4 regions of the Paenibacillus sp. MCAF9 genome follow, and region 4 is predicted to be linked to each of the others. Evidence: riboswitches for the same ligand, from Rfam matches in the RefSeq annotation. Region 4 holds a riboswitch; each other region holds the start of a gene.

Region 1 (5,801 bases), on a different contig from region 4:
GCAGTTATTACTCGTTGTTCAGTTTTCAAAGAGCAATCTTTTCTCTCTTGTCGACCGTGTATCTCGTTGGCGACCTAGATAATATATCATAGGCGTATATAGCATTGCAAGTTTTTTTTTCATTATCTACGAAAAAGTTTTCAACACTCCTATTTGCCTTCTATTTGCGTAATCGTTGCTTCGCTTCCTCCTCACCTATATTGAAGAAAGACATAAAAAAACGAGCTCTGCGATTTCCGCAAGCTCGTATGACTTCTAATATGTTTTTGTAACTGTATATTGAGCTGCATCCTTGATAAGCTCATACTTTTTCTTGCCCTTCTTTAGACCCGCATCAACTGTCGTATCAATCGTAACCCATTTCCCATCCAAGTATACTTCGTTCCAAGCATGATAAACATCCACATAAGTAGATTGTCCCATCAAGAGCTTCGTAGGAATATCCACGCTCCGCAGCATTGCCGCAAACAATGAAGCGTATCCGTAGCAGATATCCTTTCTCGATTTAAATGTGCGATCAATATTGGGGAGGTAATCAACTGACAGATTAGCAGCTAATTGATTATCATAACTTACATTCGTAATAATATACTCGTAGATTGCCTTTACTTTCTCCATATCCGTTTTTTTATTGCTCGCTAATTCTTTTGCCTTGACGATGGCGCTGCTCGCATTCGACCAGTCAATGTTCTGGATGGAATTCAAGTACAAAACCTTGTTGTCTTTTAAATCAAGCGTCACGGTTTCTTTCTTCGCCAGTTTGTATTTGTTGCCTGTTGTATTCTCTAGAACAGATATCGTATATTCGCCATTGCCAAGCTGCAATGGAAACTTCTCAGCTGTTTTTCCGCTGGTTAGATTATATGTATAATTTGATGCGCCTTTTGCGATCATAAGCTTCGTTTTCACTTTAGTGCTCACTGCATATTGTACGGAGACAACACCTTTATCTAAATTCCCCGTGTTGAGCCAATCAGAAGAGTCCGCTTCATTTGCCTGAACGACCGTTACATGGATGGATGCAAAAAGAACAAAAGCTGCGATGACTAACATAAATTTACGCATGAATATACTCCCTTCGGTAGCTGGCTGCCATCTTACGGAAGGCCCTTTAGCTTTGCGTCCCTACCTTTCGATAGGTTTGCCATTATCGTGTGAAGCGCTTTGTGATGAATTTCCCCTATACAAACAAAAAAAAGCCTGTTCATTCGGTAGCTGGCTGCCATCATACGGAAGGCCCTTTAGCTTTGCGTCCCTACCTTTCGATAGGTTTGCCGTTATCGTGTAGCGCTTTATTAGTTCTATTCTACCATATGAATCTAGCAAATCAATAGATTGTACTACAATATCAATCATAATTTGAATGTTTTTAAGGATTGTTGTTGCAAATTCTCGATATTAGAAAAAAAAAGAACCGTTGGCTGCTAAAAGCCAAACGGTTTCTTGTTTCTTTCTTATTCAGCAGAACGCTGATCTCTCATATGAGGGAACAACAGTACATCACGAATAGATGGAGCATCTGTTAGAAGCATGATCAATCGGTCGATACCGATTCCTAGTCCGCCTGTTGGCGGCATGCCGTATTCCAGAGCGCGGATAAAGTCTTCATCCATCTCATGCGCCTCGTCATTTCCATGCTCACGCTCAACAAGCTGCGACTCGAAACGCTCACGCTGATCGATCGGATCGTTAAGCTCCGTAAATGCATTAGCATGCTCACGTGCTACGATGAATAGCTCAAATCGATCGGTGAAGCGTGGATCCGCTTCGCTCTTCTTAGCAAGCGGCGAAATAGCAACCGGATGTCCTGTAACAAAGGTTGGCTGAATAAGCGTATGCTCACCGAACTGTTCAAAGAAGGCGTTGAGAATATGACCAAATGTCATATGCGGATCAACGGCAACTTTGTGTTCTTTCGCCAAACGATGGGCTTCCTCGTCGCTCATTTCCACGCCGAAATCTACGCCAGTCGTTTCTTTGACAAGCTCAACCATGCTGACACGGCGCCACTGAGGCGTCAAATCAATCTCTTGGCCTTGATAAGTGATTTTTGTTGTTCCAAGAACCTCTTGTGCAATATGTGCGATGACATTCTCTGTCAATGCCATAATATCCTTGTAATCAGCATAAGCCTCGTAAAGCTCAATCATTGTAAACTCTGGATTGTGGCGAGTCGAAATCCCCTCATTCCGGTATACACGGCCGATCTCATATACTTTCTCCAATCCGCCTACAATTAGTCGCTTCAAATGAAGCTCGATTGCAATACGCATGTAGAGCTGCATGTCCAGCGCATTATGATGCGTTTCGAAAGGCCGTGCTGCAGCACCGCCTGCAATGGAATGCAGTGTTGGTGTTTCTACTTCTAAATACCCGCGGGAATCTAGGTAGCGACGCATGGATTGAATGATTTTGGAACGAGTAATAAAGGTTTGTTGGACGTCGGGATTCACGATAAGGTCAACATAACGCTGACGATAACGAAGCTCTACGTCTTTTAAGCCATGATATTTATCAGGCAATGGAAGAAGCGACTTTGTCAAAACTTCAATATCACGTGCTTTGACAGAGACTTCGCCTGTATTCGTTTTGAATACAACGCCTACTACGCCAATGATGTCACCGATATCTAGCAAATCAAAAGCTGCAAACTTATGCTCTTCAACGGAATCTTTACGAACATATATTTGAACCTTGCCGCTCAAATCTTGAATCGTAGCAAAACCCGCTTTGCCCATGCCGCGTTTCTGCATAATACGGCCAGCAATACGTACTTCAACCGCTTTTTCTTCTATTTCTTCTTTGCTGAGCTCTTCATAGGCTTGTACAATATCTTTGGCGTTATGAGTACGTTCGAACTTTCGGCCAAATGGATCCACACCTAACCCTCTAAGCTCGTCCAATTTGTTTCTGCGAATTTGCAAGAGCTCACTTAGCTCCTGCTGTTCATTGTTTTCTTGTTCCACTTCTTTCATCTCCTTGATCATTCGGCAAAAGCAAGCAGCTGTCACCGGATTCATGCAGCAAAATCTCGTTTCGCAATAAAATATAAGCAATGTATAGACCTGTAATATACGTTCTTATATTTTAAACGTTCAAAAAGCTTCCTACAAGGAAGCTTTTTGAACCGCTCATAGCAAACATTATTTTTTGATATCGAGAATTTTGTATTGAATAATGCCGACTGGTACGCTAACTTCGACAACGGTGCCTTTTTTCTTGCCTAGAATCGCTTTACCAACCGGGCTTTCATTTGAAATCTTGTTTTGCAAAGGATCGGCTTCCGCTGTACCAACAATGGAATAATCCATTGTGTCGCCATACTCCATATCCTCAACCGTTACGATCGAACCGATGCTCACGGTATCAATATCAATATCGTCATTATTTATAATACGCGCATTGCGCAACATTTTCTCAAGGGTAAGAACGCGGCCTTCGATAAATGCTTGCTCATTCTTCGCATCTTCATATTCCGAGTTTTCGCTTATATCACCATAGCCAATTGCTACTTTAATACGTTCAGCTACTTCACGACGCTTGACCGACTTTAGGTTCTCTAATTCATCTTCGAGCTTTCGCAGCCCTTCTTGAGTCAGAATGATTTGCTTATCGTTCATCTTTCCGATTCTCCTGTCATGTGACTAATTTTTCATACCTTGTATGAATTCACTGTTACCTAATATATTACGCTTCTTATTCCTCATACCAACTGTTGTTTGAAGCGCTCTTGATGTCTTCGTTAGATTATATTGCACGATTATATTGCAAAGTTACCCTGAATGTCAATCAAAGCCAGACGACCCATTGAAACCGTTTCATTTCTGAAATGTAGAGCAGAAGCCGCATGATAGCGGCTTTTGTCGAATGGTGTCGACTCGCTCCCGTTACGGGGTAAATCGCATAACCGATCTATTTGTATTTTAGTAAGCGTCTTCTTCTGCAGAACCCGCTTCTTTGCTGAAACAGCACTGACAGCTTGGAATTCTTCGTCCTCTCCAAGCGAGTGAACGTAGTTTTCCAAAATCGCTACCATCGGATCACGGCCGGAATGTTCGAGCAGCCTTTTTGCATCCTCTGGTGAGAAAACGTCGCCATTCCCAATTACGGGAATCGATACCGCTACTTTGACATCCTTTATAATGTCCCAATTAGCCTTACCCGTATACTACCATGCAAAATGGCCTTGTCGCTTACCATCTCCGCACATACAAGACCCGTTCCAAACTCCTTGGCAATTAATCAAAGGCAGGATAGCACACGCTTGTCATCGGCGCTAGCACCACTCTATTCTTCATTTCGATGCCACCGATTTTCAGCATGTCACTCCTTCCTCCTCTTCTAATTGCTTAATGTTCATGTCTTGTGTACCAGACAGCACTATTCACGGTTATCAGACATTAATTCCTCATAGCTGATTCCGAGCGTCTTAGCGATATGATTTAATAACTTCGTATCCGTCTTTCTTGTTCCTCGCTCCAATGAGCCAAGAACGGCCACCGATACGCCAAGCTCCTTGGCCAGCTCCTGCTGAGTATAGCCCTTCAGCTTTCGAAAGGCTCTGACGCGCTGCGCCAATTGATTGTTTTCCATAACGTAATGCCTTCCTTTCCATCCAGAAGCGCTGCTTCAGATACTGCGCTTACCTCGGACTGCAGCCGATGTGTTTGATCCAAAACATCATGCAGCGGAACGAGAACGAACGACCGCTCCATCATACGCGGATGCGGCAAAGTTAATTCCTCTTGATCCATTCTGACATTATCGTATAGGAGCAGATCAAGGTCAATGGTTCTCGGTCCCCAACGAATTTGTCGAACTCTACCGAGCTGCTGCTCGTACTCCAAAAGCTGACGTAAAAGCATTAATGGAGATAGTGTCGTTCGTACAGCTAATGCCATATTGATAAAGGGAGGTTGCTCTGTGTAGCCTACCGGATCAGTCTCATACATGCCCGACACTCTGCTTACCACGATGTTCGGGTGCGCATCGATGAGGCTAATCGCTTCCAGCAGCAGTTGCTCACGGTCTCCCATGTTAGATCCTAAAGCAATATATGCCTCTGCCTGTGCGCCATCAAGCGGGAATTGTTCGTCCATCATTGTCCCGCTTTCTGCGCAGTTCTACCGTTACTCCGTCAAAATGGATATCAAACGGCGGGTTTGGCTTCGTTACTCGAACCGTCACTTCATTTACCATAGTATAAACTTCCAGTACTTGCGATGCAATGTGACCTGTTAAAGCTTCGATAAGCTTAAACGGAGGGCCCTCTACAATCGTTTTCGTAAGAGCGTGGATTTCTGCATAATTCACCGTACTGTTCAAATCATCGGTTAACGCCGCTTGCTCCAAATCCATATTGAGCTCAACATCCACATAATATTTCTGGCCTAGCTTGTTTTCTTCAGGAAATACGCCGTGATAGCCGTAAAACCTCATCCCTTTGATCATCATTTTATCCAATATAGTCACTCTCCTAACGATGTAGCTTATTTTAAATAAGAAACGAAATTCAACAACACAATTAATATCGATATAAAATAGCGTCCGTCATAAGCGCGGTACGCTTAATTGCACGCACATCATGCACACGTACGATTTGGCAGCCATGCGCAATGCCAAGAGCAACCGTCGCAGCCGTTCCCTCAACAAGCTCATCAACAGGCAGATTCAGCGTCTGCTTAATGAAACGTTTACGCGAGGTGCCAAGCAGCACCGGATACCCAAGTGCATGCAGCTCGGATAGACGGCCAAGCAGCTCCAGATTATCCTCATAGGTTTTGGCAAAACCAATACCCGGA
Region 2 (5,801 bases), on a different contig from region 4:
TCGGTATCCTTTACAATCATCTCATACGTAATATCGCTGCTGACATTCAGCTTTCTCCGACGGTTTTTTGCATGCCACAATTGTAGAAATGCTCTAGCTGAAATCATATACAACAACCGATCCCAGCCTACTTTCGTATCCAGCGCATATTGTACGGTTTGTTCAAACCATTTGGCGGCTTTATGAATGTCGGTTGCTGTGTAATAAGCAAGGAAGCTCCCATATTCACTTAAGTAACCAGGGCCCTTTAACAAACGCGCGCCTTTTTTTGCCATCTTTACAGCTTCATCTGCTTGCTCTGTCTCAAGGAGCGGGAGAAGCAGATGGCTGTACGTATTTTGCGGAATGGATTTGCAGGTCATTCGCCCATCCATAATAGGCTTCATGGCTTGCAGTCCTCGCCGATATCTGCCAACTGTAAAATGATAGTAGCCAAAGCCATTTTGCTCACAGGCGCTGCAATCAGACATTCCATCTCTAGCCGTCTTGCGCCAAAGCTCATAGTTTGCTTGAGCTGACTCATGATCGCCTTGAGATAGCGCGTATCGATGAAGACATTGATAATATGGGCGCAGGCTGTGACCGTATTGTAAGCATTTTGCCTTAAAATCATTAAAAATCGAAATGATTTGATCCGTACCAAATTGCGGAAACCGCCAAATTTGATTAACAAACCATTTATAGTGCCAAATAAGGGTGAAGCTCGAATAAGCAGTCGGATCTTTTTCAAACTGGGTTAAGCACCAGGTAAATGAAACAAGAAATCGCTCTTCATAGCCCGAATCAAGCGCTGCCTCGGAATAAGACATGCGGGCGTAATAGGAGTCTTCCTTCGTCATATGCAAATCGGCTATCCGAATAGCCTCCTCAAGCACCGCAAGCTTCTGTTTTCCCTGCGGCAAGCTCCATGCCTCGCTGCGCAATTGATCATATCGCTGCTTCATAGCTCTCGCTCACCAGCCTGACTAAGACCGATTTCCAGCACCTGCATAAACGATTTGTTCATTAACTTCAGCTCCTCAGGGCCAAGAGGATATTGACCAAGCAGCAAGGCCTGCGTATAAACGGTCTCAATGCTTAGCTTCTGCATATCCGCATTCTGACAAGTCATAGCCCGCTGCATAAGCGGATTGTTAAAGTTGTAGCAAATCGTCGCATACGGCACCTCATATAACTCATGGATGACGACATCCACAATGTTTGCGAACAAATCATTAGCTTCATCTTTCGTTTGCTCTGCCATTCTCAGAAAATTCACTTCATCATTTGTATTGTATAAAGCGGCCAAATCTACTGGCTCAAATCGCTTTACTACGCTTCTGCATTGAAATGGTGCTAGCAGCTGATCCGAGAGCTCCAGAAAGGAAAGAATGCTTTTATGCTCCGCTGGAGTTATGGATTGGAAGACGTTCGAGAAATTAATCGGATCTAGAACTAACGCCTCAATATCCTCATTCAGCTCAGGCAGCTTGCGCACAAGTTCAAAATCATGGACATAACCGCCGTTAATAACCATCACATTTTGCGCTTTGGCAACGCGAGCCACTTGGCGGAATTCATCAAGCGTTGAAGATACAACGATACGTTTGTTCTGTTCCAATATATCGCTCATCTTCATCATGCCAAATGAAGTCTCAAACGACAAGAAACGGATAAACAATCGATAAAGCTCATCATCTTCGGCAGCCATCGCTTTAATGGAAGCAGAATGAATAACAATAATTTTCCCGAATAGTTCAGGGTTTGATTCTGAAAGCTGGATCATATGCTGTTTAATGTTTTCGCCAATTTCATCCTTTACGGTGTGAAAAAGCTCATTTTCCATAAATGACTCCCGAGAAGCCGTTGGTCGAAGTCCATTCGTATTCATGATACACGTAACAAAAAAAGCCCAATCCGGAAGCATATTGTTAACTTGATCGGAAAGCAGCATACGTTTCATATATACCTTATGTTTTTTCTCGGCTTGCAAGCTTACAGCATAAGGAAGAATATAAGCGACACCCTCAAGCTCACCAATTACTGATTTTAAAGGTATGGCATCCAAGAAGGTTTGATACAAGTGATCTTCGCCATAGGTGAGCGCATCACTGCTATTCATGGACCACGGAGGAGTTTCCTCGTTAATCCTAATATCTGTTTTCCCTTCGGACAAATGAATCGGAACTGGCAGGAACTGACCATAATGGCTCATTAACTCCATCACACGATCCCATTCATAATAATCCTCGTAACCCTCCTTGCATGTCAAAAACACGGTGGTGCCGATTGGAGCATCCTTCTCAAGCTTGCGGATCGAGTACGTGCCGTCTGGCCGCCCGCGCCATTCTAAAGTATCGCCTTCTAGAGCGGAGCGGGTAATAACAACGATCTCGCCGCTCACTACGAAGCAGGACAGCAAGCCCACGCCAAATTGTCCAATATAGTCGTCTGCTGAATCCATTTCGTCACGCTTGGAGGTACTTCCGATTTGAGCCAAAAAAAGCTGGATTTCGGATTCGGACAAGCCTATCCCATTATCGTGAACGGCAATCGTTCGAGAACCGTAAATTTCAACTGTTACGCGTGCATCAAAGCGATGTCCAAGCCGTTTGCGTGCCGTTATCGCATCAACGCCATTTTGCAGTAATTCCCTAATGAACACGCCTGGGCTCGAATATAAATGCTTTGAGAGAAGCTCGATCATCCCTTGTAAATTAACTTGAAAGTTCATTTCGCTCATCCTGTCTCCCATAGTGGATCTGTTTTTTATTGGTTCCATTCATTGATTCGGCATTATACTCGCTTATCCTTCTTTATTTGCACAAAGAGGCAGGCAGCACCCCAAACCTATGGATGCTGCCTGCCTCACTCGATTATCATTTTGTTGCTTACACTTTGAAAACAGATGCTTTCTCCTTCAAATCCTGCGAGGAAAGTGAAAGCTTCTCCGCTAGGGTGCGCAAATCATCCGAAATATCATTTTGCTTAACAGAAAGCTCGCTCATATGTTCCATTTTGCCATTTACTTCTGAAGACGTAGTCAATAGCTTGTCTACTGCAGACACGATATGAGACATGCCTGTTGTGATTTCACTGATTGCCGTAGAAATCTCGCTCACTTGATCTGACAGCATGCTGCTTTGTGATTCCAGCGCTTGGAATGTGCTGCTTGCGGTTTCGGATGCTTGACGCGTCGTGTTAATAACATTCGCGAAGCTGCCGATCGTGCGGCTGCTTGCTGCCACGTCGCTTTGTATGAGCGTCAGCTCCTTCGTGATCTGCTTCGAGATCATATCGGTTTGACTGGACAGCTTGCGGATCTCGTCAGCGACAACAGCGAATCCTCTGCCATGCTCACCCGCTCTTGCCGATTCAATGGATGCGTTCAGTGACAACAAATTTGTCTGTGTGTTCAAATCCTGAATGCCGTTCAAAAACTTAGCGACATTGTTATATCGTTCATTCATCGTTTCGAAAGCTTCAGTTAGCTTTGAAAACTGGTCTACTGTTTCATTTACCATCGAGACCACGCCAGCCATCTGCTGCGTGCCGTTATGAGATGATTGCTTCATATTTTGCATATCATTGTTTATGTATTCACTCGAGGCAGCAATTTGCTGAGAGCTTGCTGAGATTTCTTCGGTAACTGCCGAAATGGATGAAGCATCGTCATACTGCGACAGCAACACTTTTCTGCCCAGCTCCACTTGGCCATTTACATCCTCTGATGCTTTTCGATTAATACCAATCATATTATCCATATTATTCGAAATGTGGAGCACGGATTCGCTCACTTCAAGCGTAGCTTTAATCGTTTCTCGCAGCTGATCGCCCATATTAGCCAAATCATGGTCGAGGTCGCCAAATTCGTCAGAGCGAACGAGTTTTTCTTGACTTGTAAAATCATTATTGCCATATTGCTTAATTCTTTTTGTAATGCCTACAAGTCCTGTTCTAATTGATTGTGAGATGACAAAAATCATAATGGCAGGCAGAATAGCAAGCAAAATGACATTAATAAGAACAATTACGTTCGCACTGGATATGTCTTTATTAAGAAGCTTCTGCGTCGCGTTAGCGTCTGCGGTCAAACGCTCGTGCATTGTATCGTTGGAATAACTTAGAATGACGGTATATACGCTTATTAGATTGCTTATGCGGAGCGATTTCTCATCTGATGATAATCCACTCACGTCTGTATTCGTCACTTTCAAGTTATCTAATGCAAGCTTAAGAACATTAACCTGATTCGCATAATAAGGACCATCTTCCGTTGCAGGCGGATATTTCTTATCCATATCGATAAGCTGTTTCTCTAATTCATCGATGTTGGCAGGCATCGTTTCCAAATCCTTCATGATCAGCGTTGCATCGCTTTTGCCATTTTCAATGGCATCTACCATTAGAAGCATCACTTTCAGCAGCCTATTCGATATACCCTGATAATTGCGTTCAGCACGCTGCAATTCCTCTGAACCTTCGACCGAGGTTGCTACTGAATGATTTTGAAAATAAATCAAAACGCCCGAGCCTACATTAAAAAGTGTGATGATTGCGGTAACAAGCAATAATTTGCTCGTTATTTTCTTCAAACTCAATTTCTTAAACAGTATTTTTGCTCTCTCTATCCTATCCTTAAAAACCATCCTGCTTGCTCTCTCCTCTGTCTCCTGAAAACAAAAAAAGCTATCCAGCCACAGGAGGCGGACAGCTCAGTTAGCTTATTATCCTTCCGGCGGTCTGGCAGCCATAGTGCGTACACCTTAGGCCCATAACTTTGCGTCCTTGTCTTTCAACAAGTTTGCCTTTTTCAGTTTGTCTATTTTGTAGTTTACAACTTAAACCAGTATAGGACTATTTAGTGAGTTTGTCATCCCTTGAACCATATTTATTCTGTGGCTAAAAATAAGGTTGCATTGCAATAACGCCTTGCTAACGAATGAAAATAGGAGGTTTGGATGGAAATAACCGCAACGAGCAAAATATTTCGCACCGCTTCCCATTGTTTTTCCGTTAAATTTGGCAATCTGCTTGCAAATTGATTCGCTGAAGAGCGAATGACATGCTCTGTCAATAAATCTTGATGCGGATTTTCCTTCAAATGACCGGAAATGTCGAGCAGTTGATCGTTATTCGCATCGAGCTCCTCAAACATACTGGTATAAGATGCATATAATTCAATAGGCCCAACTAAATCGTCTGCTTCATCCTCTGGTTTCTTGAATACGATCTCAAAAAGCTTGCGTATTGATTCAAAATCGAGATTTGACTTTAAATCATCAATAATGAATAATAACGCAGCTTGGTTCAGAGAATATTTTTTCCCAGCTTTCGGACAATCGAAATAAGGTTTGAAATCTCGCTTTACCCAGTTTTGCATGGAGGTAATCGACAGATTCGAATATTCGATTAGTTGGCCCAACGCAGCAATTTCATGAAGTGAAAAGCCTTTAATCTCATTTCCTTTAATGAGCTTTTCCATAATTGGAGGCAGCAGCGTAGACATAAATGCAGGCAGTCCCGTGCCTTTCTCCAAATCACATTGATGCGTTTTGGTCCATGCGGCTTGCAGCACTTGCAGCGGCTTCAAATTATACTTTCCGTCCAGAGCCAGCAGTAAGCAAGCCATCTCTTTTCGAGTAAGCGTAAAGGACTCCATATCGCTTCCTCCTCGCGCATTCGTCTTGCATTCCTATATTACAAGTTCATATGAACTCATCATATGCCGGAGAATGACGCTTGTAAAGGCTCGAAAATCAATGAGAATAAGCCTTTCATTCTCGTTAAATCGCTTTTAAAGCGCGTATAAGGCTGTTACC
Region 3 (5,801 bases), on a different contig from region 4:
AGATTGCGTATCGCGCATTCTTTCGGAGCGCGTTTTGAAGCTTTGCTTCTCTGAATGCCGCGAACGAATGAGCAATTCCATAATCGGAAGCTGAAAACGCCTCGCGATATGGCTGGCTAGCTGCTCCGCTTGGTTGAACCCCCGATCAGCTGCTCGTTCTTCACTTACAGGAACGTAGGTAACAGCATCCCAGCAGTCTGCTATCGATATTTTTGGTTTGCGGCTGCTGCTGCTTGCCACGATAGACTGTTGAATAATTTCAAAGGTCATCGCCTCGAAAGCAGGCAGAAGCATATCCCCGAGCAAAGGAGCAAGCTGCTCATTGCCCCTATATTTGTACAAAGCGAGCATCGCTCGCATGGCTTGATTATAATGAACCGCGCTGCGGTTGCATATGAATGCGCCATGCGGACGACGTATGCAGTCTTCGCATGGGATGCCGCGCCCGCATCTACGGCAGGCGATGCGGGTCAGCCATGGTATTGCGGAGAGGCACGCTCCGCAAAGGGATTTGCGAAGCTGGGTCGTCAGCTTCGCGTGGTTGTAGCTGCTCGCGCTGCGAGCCTCGCTTTGCGGTTTGCCGCATAGGAGACATGCGGCAGACGTTGGAGCGAGCAGCTGCGCGGATGTGGTGAAAGCGGATTGCAGACGCTGCAGCCATGCTCTTGGCGAGACGTTCATTTCGGCGAGCCTCCTTTGGCTGTGGGGAGCAAGTAGCCTTGCTTGCGAGCCATGCGGTTCATCGTTTGAATATGGCGTACAGCCTGCAGCTGTGGTCGATTGCGATCATGGCTGCAAAAGTACACACGACCGAATGGATCATCCGCAGAGCGGCCTGCTCTTCCAGCCATTTGAACCAGTGAAGCCTCGTCAAATAACCTTCCGTCCGCATCAAGGATGTAAACATCGCTTTTAGGAATCGTTACGCCCCTCTCTAGAATAGTAGTTGTGACTAGTACTCGTATATCCCGCGAGCGAAAACGCTGCACCTTCTCCGTTCGTTCTTCATCCTGTGAAGAGGTTGCCGCAACAGCAGCATGTGAAAGAGCAGCACGCAATAAAGCCGCCATAGGCTCGGTTTGAGCAATTTGCTGCACGAATACAAACAGCTGAGCGCCTCGATCAAGGGATGATACCATGGCTGCTAGCAGCTTTGACGACAGCTTGCGGTGCTGAAGCATCTGCTTTACTGTCGGCGTTTGAAGAAGCTTGGGCACAGGAAGCGGATGACGATGATAACGAACAGGTACTCTTGCATGAGGCAGCTTCCCGCGTTTTGCTGCTCTTTGCAGCTCACTTGGCGGCGTAGCAGACAGCAGCAAACGAGCAGCGCCTGGCGCACAGCTTTTGTCTGCTGCAAAATGCAGCAGCGGATCGCCCGCAAAAGGAAACGCATCCAGCTCATCCACTACAACGAGATCAAAGCCTTGATAAAACCGCATCAGCTGATGCGTAGTCGCAAGCGTAATATCTCCGCTTTCCCAGCGCTGCTCACTACCACCGTATAATGTTACGACTGACGCCTTAGGAAAAGCTTTCCGAATACGCGGGTCAAGCTCGATCACCACATCACGGCGCGGTGTGGCAATAAGCGCCTTCCCGCCGCGCAGCAGGACAGACTCCACAAGCGGAAAAACCATCTCCGTTTTGCCCGCTCCTGTTACAGCCCAAAGAAGAAACTCTCTCATCTGTCGCTGCTTGTCCAGCTTTGATAAAGCCGCATCTATCGGCGGCTCTTCCACAAACTGCAGCGCCTTGGCTGCTGCAGCTGTCTGCGCAGGGCTAAGCCCCCATTTATCAAGCCGCTGTTTATACGACAGCGGCCTCAACCCCTTACCAGAGCCGCGAACCGTCGTCTCTGCCCAATTCAACCCCGCGCGCTGCCCCGTAATGAGCAGCTCACATTCCCGGCTTCGCCCCATTCCAATGCACGCCATACAATAGGCGCAGTGCCTCCCGCACGCTGCACATGCCGTGCGGTGCATTTGCGCCTCGCCGCTCCCACAGCGCAAACAGCTGCGCTCGCGCCTGCGGCGCCCCAAAGCGTTCAATCGCCCGCCACCAACGGCGACGATTGATCCGCTCAGGCGCACCTGCCCGAGCAGCGAAGCAAGCTGGAGCAATTCTCTCCAGCTTGCCGCGGCACCGGGACAGCTTGCGCTAGACAACAGGGCGTGCGCCTCGCTTCGCAAAAGCGCACGTCCCTGCAGCATACCCGCGGCAAGCTTCGCTCCTGCCGCGATCTCTCCCAGCTCTTCAGCGCTATAAACTCCCGCTTCCTCGCCACCCACACGCTTAGCGCTGCTACGCTTTTCACCATTATTCGCAAGCACTGCTCCTCCTATTTCCCCAACCACAGCGCCCCTTACCTTCTCCCACCTCTCCACTAAACCAAAAAGCTTCTCTATCGCCAACGCTCCTTTCCGCTTCCCTCGACTACTCAAAAAGCGCCAACGACTCCCCAAACTAATCTTGCTATTTTCACCTGCTTGCTCTACTTCTCCACTGTATTTCCGATAATTTCTCTCCAGCTCGCTGTATTTCTGTTTACTACTATTCAACCCGCCAGTTGCTGCATCTCCACCCGCCCCATCAGCTTTTGCCTCCTCCGCACATGCGGCCAATAGCTCAATCGCCTCATGATCAGCATTTCGTCCTCCTTCATTCAAGCTTTTACTCGCACTGTTTCTGCCGCCGCTGCCACGTTTAATAGCCGCATCCCAAAGCTCCACTGCAATGCACGCATCCCCGAGCGGCAGTTCTTCTTTTAGCAGCCATCCCTCCTCTGCGATCTCGTTGTTCAAGAATCCCGCTTCACCAAACGCTCCATGCATCCAGAAGTATTTATCCACCATTGCCTTGATAGTCAGTCGAGCCTGCCAGCAGCCTTTCACTTTAACAACATACAATTGAGCCTTCATCTCTATTCGCTCCCTTGACACTTTATAGAACTGACTTCATTATTCATCTGTTAAGTTAAATACGGCCTCTCCCTTCCCAGACAAAAGGAGAATGATGTTGGAAAGCACTGTAAACAAAAAAAGCACACCCAACAACGCATTTGCGTTATTGAGTGTGCTTCACTCCGACTATTTCATTACCGTAGATTATATACTAAAATGGCATTTTCGACAAATCTGTCGGATTTTGCAAATCAATTAGCACCGCATGATCAGAAAGCGACACAACTCCTTCTGCCTGGAGCAGCCATAGCAGCTGAGTTCCATCCACACCCTCTGTTTGAGAGCGCTTACTGCCTTCGCTTTCAGACAAAGGATTAGATCCATTAGAGTGAATCCTGACCTCATCGCCCTTTCTAGCTAATCGTTCAACAATAGCCAGTGTCTCCTCTGTAACCCCTTGATCTACGATCGTCAAACGAACGTTTTTTCCCATTCGCCGAGAGAAAGAAAACAGCGAACGTACATACCATTCCATATTGTTTTGCTGAACGTCAGCTACGAGCACATAATGCTTGCTGGATTGCTGGCGCCCTCGCCAAATTCGATACGCCAGATGCACCGACAATGCAGCCAAAGCATAACAGCCAATAACAAGAAGTAGAAGTTCAAACATGGCGGCCACCTCCTCTTTGTGACACTATATGCCATGAAGAGCCCACTGGTTCCGCAATCAAGGGACAAGGTGACAAAATGTGTGTTATGCCAAAAATATATCCTGCTTTATGATGATTATTAGTCATTTTCTGACAAAGAAACACCCTTGAGCAATTTCCAATACATGTTATCATTTTAATATGAAAGCATGCATATCTAACCGGTGCACGCATATAGAAAGGGAGAGTGGATTTTCACAATCAAAATAACTAGGGAAGCGATGAAGTATAATCTACAATTGGACACTTGGATTATATGGAGCTAGTAGTGTAACCGGCCCTCTTGGAACCCCACTACGTATCTAAGAGGAGAGTGAAAGATGCGTTATTTTAGGAAAAAAATCAGTTTAGCCCTGGCTCTGTTATTAATTTTTTCGTTGTCGCTTAGTTCCCTTGCCATGGCGGAAGGTGATAGCAATCAAGGTACAAATGCTGCGGCACTCGTAGATGAGAATAGCTGTCCACAGTATTCATCGGATCGCAAGGATGTCATTGCCACGCATTCCAATATCGTAGTCAATAATAACGGAACAGCTACCGCTACGTTCCAGACGACAAAAGATTGTGTTAGAGTCAGTTTCTCCGGCTATGAAGGCCCTGCTGACTGGGCACCTGGACCCGGCGATACAACCATTCCATACAACAAGCAAACATTTTTTGAGGGACAGTCTATTATATATCCAAAAGCAGGTACTTACTCCGTTACGATTAACATTCCCAGATGCTTGCCTTATCAATTAGATATCTATAGCGGAGATTTAATTAAGACATTAGGTCCCGGCGCTCATGGTGACAAAATTTTAGCATGGAATCTAAAGCTTTCGAACAGCTGTACGGGCAGTATCATCATCAACAAATTTTTAAATAATGTCGAAGGGGCTCCTCATGTTGGCATTACCTTCGAGCTTTGGAAAGACGGTAAATTAGTCAAAAGCGGCGTTACCAATAGTAACGGTATTCTGCAATTCAACGAATTGCCTATCGGCACCTACACATTAAAAGAATTAACCTTAGATGGCTTTACCACCGATTTAGTGGCTACCCAGCAGATCGTAGTAACCACAGATAACTCTGTGCGAAAAGCAGTTATCAATACGGCTAAGCTCAAACTTGAAACGGCCTGCTCCGCCGACCCGAATAAAACAAGAGCTTGGAAAGTAACCAATGAGAGTAACATTGAGGTTTCTTATTCATGGGAAGTTCCGAATTCTGCTCAAACAGGAAATGGCGTAATTCCTGGAAAAGGTTCCGTAAGCTTTTCAACGAATACGGAGCTTGTCAACCCAACTGATCCACAAGCTGTACCTAATACGCTGAAGATCCATTGGGGCAAGGAGAAAGAGCTTTCACTTGTGAACGCAGGCGAAACCTGCTCTACGCCTACTCCAACACCGTCAGCGACACCTACTGCTACTCCAACTTCTACACCGGAGAGCACACCTACAACTACACCATCTTCTACACCTGAGAGCACTCCTACAACTACACCATCTTCTACACCTGAGAGCACTCCTACAACTACACCATCTCCTACACCTGAGAGCACGCCTACAGCTACACCAACTCCAACACCTGAGAGCACACCTAACAATACACCACCTTCCACACCTGTGAGCACGCCTAACAACACGCCTACTGCAACAACTACGGTAACGACAACACCTACATCGTCACCTGAAGCAACACCAATCGTCGAAATTGATGATGAAGATCCACCTGTTGGAGGAGTTACTGAAGGTGGGGAAGGCGAGCCGCCAATCGATCCTGTTGTTGCTGTAGATGAAGATCAAGTCCCGCTTGCTACTCTGCCAAAAACAGGCGAAAGCAGTCCGGTTCCTTATTATCTCATCGGGGCATTTGCCCTTTCAGCGGGATTTATTTCTCTTCGCAGACAAAAACAAAGAAAATAGTTAAGATTATAGGTTTTACCACGCACTCTTAGGCTGGTTTTATACAGCTTAGGAGTGTTTTTCTTTTACACAACCATTGCAAGGCAACCTTATATGCAAACAAAAAACCCCGCATCAACCGATACGGGGTTTTGCTCGATATGTAAGTAATGATCAAAAAGGCTACTACAGTGTAACCCATCCATATTTGATCGATTGGATAACAGCTTGCGTACGATCATCAACTTCCATCTTTTGCAAAATGCTGCTCACATGGTTTTTAACCGTTTTTTCGC
Region 4 (5,801 bases):
CTATAAACAAAGTAAAGAAATCTACAGTCAAATGTTTAAACAAGCTAAAAAAATTACAGTAAGAGATCCATTATCTAGAGAGGTCTGTGCCGAGTTAATAAGTAATAGACACATTTTAGAAACTATAGATCCTGTTTTTTCGCTTCCCGTAAATCTTTTGGAATATAGAATATCTAATATCAAAGTGCAGAAAGAGGATTCTAAACTTAAGATTGGTATATGTATTCTTGGAATATCATGTTTTAATACACAACATATTTATGAAAGTTATGTAGAGGGACTTTTGAAATTAATCAAGCGTTTATCATTATTACTATCGGGAAAAGTAGAGTTTATATTGTTTTCTACAGAGACAACTGACTATATAGCTGTGTATGAATTAAAAAATAAGTTAGGATCTGCATTTTTAAAAGATGCAAGTATAATTCATCTAAATCAAGTAGATGAAGTTATAAGCTTGTTTAAAGAGTTGAATTTTTTAATAGGTGGTCGTATGCATTCGTTAATATTTGCACAAATATGTTTATTGCCCTTTATTGGGGTTGTTTGGCAAAGTAAAATCAAAGGATTTGGATATGTTACTAAATCAAATCATAGAATTTACGAGATAGGTAGTCTTAATATGAATATAGACTTAATTTGTGATGAGATAATAGAGAGTTTATCAAATTTAGAGTTGATAAGGGATATGAGTGAAACAAATAAAGTACTTAATAAGAAAGTTCAAGAAGGTAACGTTGTGCAGGCATATATTAACGAGATTAAAGGAATTTTATAAAAAATGAATAGTTATAATAAGTTAGCAAAAAATTCTGCTATATTTGCTATAGGTAATTTTAGTTCAAAGTTTATTTCTTTAATAATGCTCCCATTCTACACCAGTCAGTTATCGCAGTCGGATTATGGACAAATTGATGTTATTATAACAACCATTGCGTTGTTGATGCCAGTTTTTACGGTGAATATAGTAGAGGCCATTATAAGATTTAGTTTAGATAAGAAACACTATAATTATGGAGAAGTATTAACAAATAGTATAGTTATTATAATAATAGGTTTTATTTCATTGATTACTGCCTACCCTCTAATAACAAAGATAAACTTTATTGAGCAATACGGTTATATATTCTATTCTGTATTTCTGCTACAAGCAATACATACTTCAGTAAAACAATTTGCAAGAGCGATTAATTATAATAAAGTGTTTATGGCAAGTGATATAATATTTACATTTGTTTTTGTCGCATTTAATTTATTATTTATTCTTCTTTTGAACCTAGGAGTTCAAGGATATCTAATTTCATTAATTATCGCATATGCTATTGATCTTTTTTTTCTAATAATAAAGACAAACGCAATTAAGTATATTAAATTGAAATATATAGATAAAGGTAAAATGAAACTAATGTTTGTTTATTGTATCCCACTGATACCAAATAATATAATGTGGTGGGTAATGAATATTTCAGATAGGTACACAATAGTATATTATTTAGGGCTAAGTGCTAATGGTCTATATGCAGTAGCAAGTAAACTTCCATCCATAATTGCTAATTTTCATACCATTTTTTTCAATGCTTGGCAAGTATCTGCTATAGAAGAGAATGAAAGTTCTAATAAAAATGATTTCCATTCTAATATTTTCAATCTATTTTTCTTTCTAATGATACTATTTGCATCGTTATATATGATTTTTAATAAGATTGTTATAGATATTCTTGTGTCAGTTGAATTTTCTTCTGTTTGGAAGTATACTCCAATATTAGTTTTAGCAGTTGTATTTTCTAGTTTTTCTGCATTCATTGGTACGAATTACGTTGCTATGAAAAAAACCAAGGGTGCGTTATATACTTCCTTAATTGGTGCGACAGTAAATATATTACTAAATTTTTTATTAATACCTCATTTCGGTTTATATGGCGCAGCTATATCCACAATGGTAAGTTTTGCTATTATGTGGGTAATAAGAGTTATTGATACGAGAAAGTTTGTGAGTATTGCGTACCCAAGATTAAAGATGACATTAGCTTTGACACTAATCGGAATACAATTAATCATAAGCTATTTGAGTATAAGTATTATAGTGAAATCTTTAATTAATTGTATAATATTTGTTGTAATTATTTTTATTAGTCTAGAATACACAAAAAAACCGATTGTAGTATTGTATAGCAAATACCTTAGACGAAAAAGTATTTAAATGGTTATTATATTCTTGTTTAAAAACATTAATCGAAAAACACTTAAACTGAAATCAGTTAGTAATTGAATCACTGAATTTTTTAATTTTGTTGATTGATTCTATTTGTTTGACTTACAACAAACCCTATACACCCCCCAACAAATTTGTTACCATACCATTAAACAAAACAACCGCATAACCACACGATAAAGGCAAAACCATTGAAAAGTGGTGACGCAAAGCTACAGGGGCTTATCTTTGAAAAGACTGCCAGCCAGCTACCGAATATCGTGCCTCCCGCGTGGTTTATGTGGAAACATGGAGGTTATTATTATGTTCATGCGCGCAAACGTTGTACGTGAATGGCATCAGCTCTGTATGGGATTCAATGAATTGCTGTGGGAAGATTGCTTAGATGAGAAAAAGCGCATGGAAATTTATTTGAGGATTGTTTATCACAAAAATAAACTAGCAGCTGTCTCATGAACTAGCACGTGGCGTCGTTAACAGATCTGAAAACGCTATATCCGCAAGCTGACGCCCCGTCACTATGAAGCGTCAGCTTTTTTATTTTAAAATTTAAAAAGGAGATTCATATGCAATCATTGCTTCTTTAGTGGCTCATATGAAACCAAAACAATGAAAAAAACGAACAAAACACTTTTGATTATCGCAGGCGCTCTTGTTGTTATCGGTATTGTCATTTATGGAAGCATGAGTCTCTATTCGAAGTTAAATCAGGTAGATGAACTGAATGGGCGTCTTGAAGAAGCTGCAGATAGCAATGCAGGACAAGAGTCACCGAAGATTACGGAGCAGCCCAATGAACAATCTACTAATCAGACAGATCAGACTTCAGAACCTGATGCTACTCCATCACAAGAGTCTGATCTAGTTCCAACGACGCAGCCAGATGAAGTCCTTAAACCTAGTCCGAGCGCAACTTTGCCGCCAGATGAAGCGTCTAATAATGTAGACAAGGGACAAAAGCCGGATAAGGGATCTTCAAACTCCGAAAATAAGTCCCAAAAGAAAAAAGAGATTGATGCATCGGTTACAGCAAAGCTGGAAAAACTGAAATCTTCGTGTCAAGCAACTAGCAATAGCTTGGTTAAGCAGATTGCTAAAGAGCTCAGCGGGGATGAAGAAGCCACGCTTGCTACTATTCAAAGTAAATACCTGAATAAGGTATTTTCTGCGGAAGCCGATTGTGATGCCAGGTTCAATCAATTAATAAGCAATGCCAAGAGCGAGTATAAAGCAGCCGATCTAGGTGAGCAAAGCTTTCCGGATTGGAGCGCGCAATACGAGAGTGCGAAGGCTGGTGCTAGAGCCAATGCGCTTGCAGTAATTGCAAACTCGCTAAACAAGTAAGCTTTACTATTCTGAGGAGGCTCTATGAAAAAGTCACGTATTCTATCTATTTTTCTGGTTGTAATGATGTTGTCATCTGTACTTGCAACCGCTGCATCCGCAGCAACCGAAACAATTAAGACAAAGACACAGCCCATTAAGCTGCAATTTGATGGACAAGCGCTTAAACTGCCCGATGGACAATATTCATTTATTCATCAAGGAAGTACATACGTACCGATTCGTTATATTTCTTACGCGCTGCTAAAAACAGTAAATTGGGATGGTGCGAAAGCGACGATCTCCGAGCCAACAGAGAAAGAGCTTGCTGCGCTGAAGAAACAATTGCAGAGTGCCGCTACGGGCAGCCAGAAGCCGCAAACGAGCGTTACAATTGCAATACAGCCAGTTAATGCAACTCTTGTGTTTAATGGAAAGACGAAGGCATTGCCGGCTAGTCAATCCCTCTATGCCTATAAAGGCTCGATCTATGTGCCCATTCGTTTCTTGTCAGAATCAGTAGGCACGCAGATTAGCTACGATCCGGCGACGAAAACAGTTAGCGGTGAGTCAGCGGCATATCGAGCTGAGCAAGGTGGCGGCGGAGTAGTCCTTCCAGGCACGGGTGGCGGAACTGGAGGCTCTGGTGGTACAGGCGGCACGGGTAATGCCGGTGGTGGTAGCGTACCAGTTAAACCGACGTACGAGCAAATTACGGCAGAAGCAGAGAACAAGCTTGCTGCGCTGAAAGAGAGCTGCAAGGTAACTCTTATGGATATTGGATTGCAGTATGTAGCGGCAACGGATAAGACGGTTCAAGCTCAGCTTAAAGCTAAAGGACTTCAAGAAGTAGACAATTGCTCTGCAAAATTTGAAGTTATCATGACAGATACGAAAGCTAAGTTGACGGCGAATGGGTATAGCACAGACGTTCTTGCTTCCTACAGAGAAGCGTTTAACAAAGAGCTTGAAGCAGGAAGAGCTATTGCAGAGGGTTTGATGTAGCATTGCTTCTATACGGATATAGTTTTAATTAGCCTAAAAGAACAGAAAAGAGGCAGTAGTGAAGTCTAATTGACTTCTCTACTGCCTCTTTAGTTTGTGTTATTGACCCGTGTAAATGCGGTAGATAAGTGCTGCCGCTTCCGCTTTGGTCGTGGTTTGGTTCGGCTTATAAGTACCGTCTTGGTAGCCTGTTACTAGCTTCTGCTGCTTAAGAAGTGCAACGCCATCTTTTGCCCAGCTGGCAATAGATGAGCTGTCCTTGAAGCCTTTAAGCTGTTCAGTGCTTGCGCTAGTTAGCTTCTTGCTGTTGAAAGTTGTAAGTGCTCTGGATAAGAGTGTAGCAATTTCTTGACGAGTAATTTCTGCTTTTGGTTCAAAGGCAGTTGCCGATTTACCTTGAATTAGGCCTTGTTCGTAAGCCACAGCGATTTCATCGATATACTCGCTATCCTTAGCTACGTCTTTGAATGGGAGGCTTAGGCCGGTCCCATCAAGACCGTAAGAGCGAACGAGCCATGCAGCGAATTGCTCGCGTGTTACTTTTTTGCTTGGACTAAATGTAGTCGTTTGATCAAGTACACCTTTGTTAAGAAGGCTATTTACAGCTGTCGCTGCCCAGTGTGTTGTTGCAATATCCGTGAACGTTTGGCCAGCCTTCATAACTGTGTATTTACTAAAATGTCCACGATTTACGTTAACGGTTTTTGTAATCGGATCATAAAGACCGCCTACGGGCTCCCAAGTTAACGTTTTTTCATTCAACAAGTAAACGGTAAGGTTAGCTAGATCCGCTTCCGAGTATTTAGTCGTATCAATATTGGATACATCAAATGATACTGGAATTGGTTTGTTGAATGCTTCTACCTTCTTGCCATTTACCGATGCATTAAACTCCATAACAGGTATGTTTGCTACTTGCTTGGCTGAAGTTGGAGCAGTTACGGTTAAATTATGCAAGACTTCTGCTGCTAGTGAGATCGTTTGGCCGCTAGCTACGTTTCCGAATGTTTCTGGTTCAACAGTGAAGCCGACGTTGCCCATTGAGAGCTTAAGTCCCGCAAGACCGCTATCCTTCACAGCTTGGTAAATCTCAGAAGGCAGCTCAGCAGCGAGTTTAGTGACGTTCTCGCTTTGTTTTGGAATATTAATGGTTACAACTGGATTGATGCTCGTTGCTTTGTCTGCTCCGACTGCGCCTGTAAGGTCTCTCATCGTTTCATCCAAAGCTTTTTTCGTTGTTTCTAGCTGTTGTTCGATTTTC

The links. Region 4 has a riboswitch for cyclic di-GMP ahead of AB4Z45_RS17650 (hypothetical protein). Riboswitches for the same ligand answer to the same signal wherever they lie in the genome.
Region 1: it holds a riboswitch for cyclic di-GMP, as region 4 does, so the genes downstream of both, AB4Z45_RS27185 (transglutaminase-like domain-containing protein) here and AB4Z45_RS17650 (hypothetical protein) in region 4, are expected to answer to the same signal.
Region 2: it holds a riboswitch for cyclic di-GMP, as region 4 does, so the genes downstream of both, AB4Z45_RS13060 (methyl-accepting chemotaxis protein) here and AB4Z45_RS17650 (hypothetical protein) in region 4, are expected to answer to the same signal.
Region 3: it holds a riboswitch for cyclic di-GMP, as region 4 does, so the genes downstream of both, AB4Z45_RS15340 (SpaA isopeptide-forming pilin-related protein) here and AB4Z45_RS17650 (hypothetical protein) in region 4, are expected to answer to the same signal.

What each region holds. Positions count from the first base shown of each region.
Region 1 covers NZ_JBFREL010000030.1:49-5,849, forward strand. The annotation lists gene AB4Z45_RS27185 (transglutaminase-like domain-containing protein) at 256-1,065, opposite strand; cyclic di-GMP riboswitch class I at 1,078-1,156, opposite strand; cyclic di-GMP riboswitch class I at 1,208-1,286, opposite strand; gene lysS (lysine--tRNA ligase) at 1,455-2,975, opposite strand; gene greA (transcription elongation factor GreA) at 3,144-3,620, opposite strand; gene AB4Z45_RS27200 (hypothetical protein) at 3,761-4,036, opposite strand; partial or broken gene AB4Z45_RS27205 (hypothetical protein) at 4,088-4,144, opposite strand; partial or broken gene AB4Z45_RS27210 (tRNA-dihydrouridine synthase) at 4,174-4,322, opposite strand; gene AB4Z45_RS27215 (helix-turn-helix domain-containing protein) at 4,381-4,593, opposite strand; gene folK (2-amino-4-hydroxy-6-hydroxymethyldihydropteridine diphosphokinase) at 4,545-5,102, opposite strand; gene folB (dihydroneopterin aldolase) at 5,077-5,463, opposite strand; gene folP (dihydropteroate synthase) at 5,525-5,801, opposite strand, start outside.
Region 2 covers NZ_JBFREL010000006.1:169,221-175,021, forward strand. The annotation lists gene AB4Z45_RS13050 (hypothetical protein) at 1-944, opposite strand, end outside; gene AB4Z45_RS13055 (HSP90 family protein) at 941-2,713, opposite strand; gene AB4Z45_RS13060 (methyl-accepting chemotaxis protein) at 2,871-4,628, opposite strand; cyclic di-GMP riboswitch class I at 4,714-4,798, opposite strand; gene AB4Z45_RS13065 (DUF1836 domain-containing protein) at 4,871-5,641, opposite strand.
Region 3 covers NZ_JBFREL010000007.1:285,386-291,186, reverse strand. The annotation lists gene AB4Z45_RS15355 (ComF family protein) at 1-681, opposite strand, end outside; gene AB4Z45_RS15350 (DEAD/DEAH box helicase) at 678-2,921, opposite strand; gene AB4Z45_RS15345 (glycosyltransferase family 2 protein) at 3,115-3,576, opposite strand; cyclic di-GMP riboswitch class II at 3,822-3,905, shown strand; gene AB4Z45_RS15340 (SpaA isopeptide-forming pilin-related protein) at 3,937-5,526, shown strand; gene AB4Z45_RS15335 (response regulator) at 5,692-5,801, opposite strand, start outside.
Region 4 covers NZ_JBFREL010000010.1:55,332-61,132, reverse strand. The annotation lists gene AB4Z45_RS17660 (polysaccharide pyruvyl transferase family protein) at 1-778, shown strand, start outside; gene AB4Z45_RS17655 (lipopolysaccharide biosynthesis protein) at 782-2,200, shown strand; cyclic di-GMP riboswitch class I at 2,384-2,468, shown strand; gene AB4Z45_RS17650 (hypothetical protein) at 2,822-3,556, shown strand; gene AB4Z45_RS17645 (copper amine oxidase N-terminal domain-containing protein) at 3,581-4,540, shown strand; gene AB4Z45_RS17640 (S-layer homology domain-containing protein) at 4,640-5,801, opposite strand, start outside.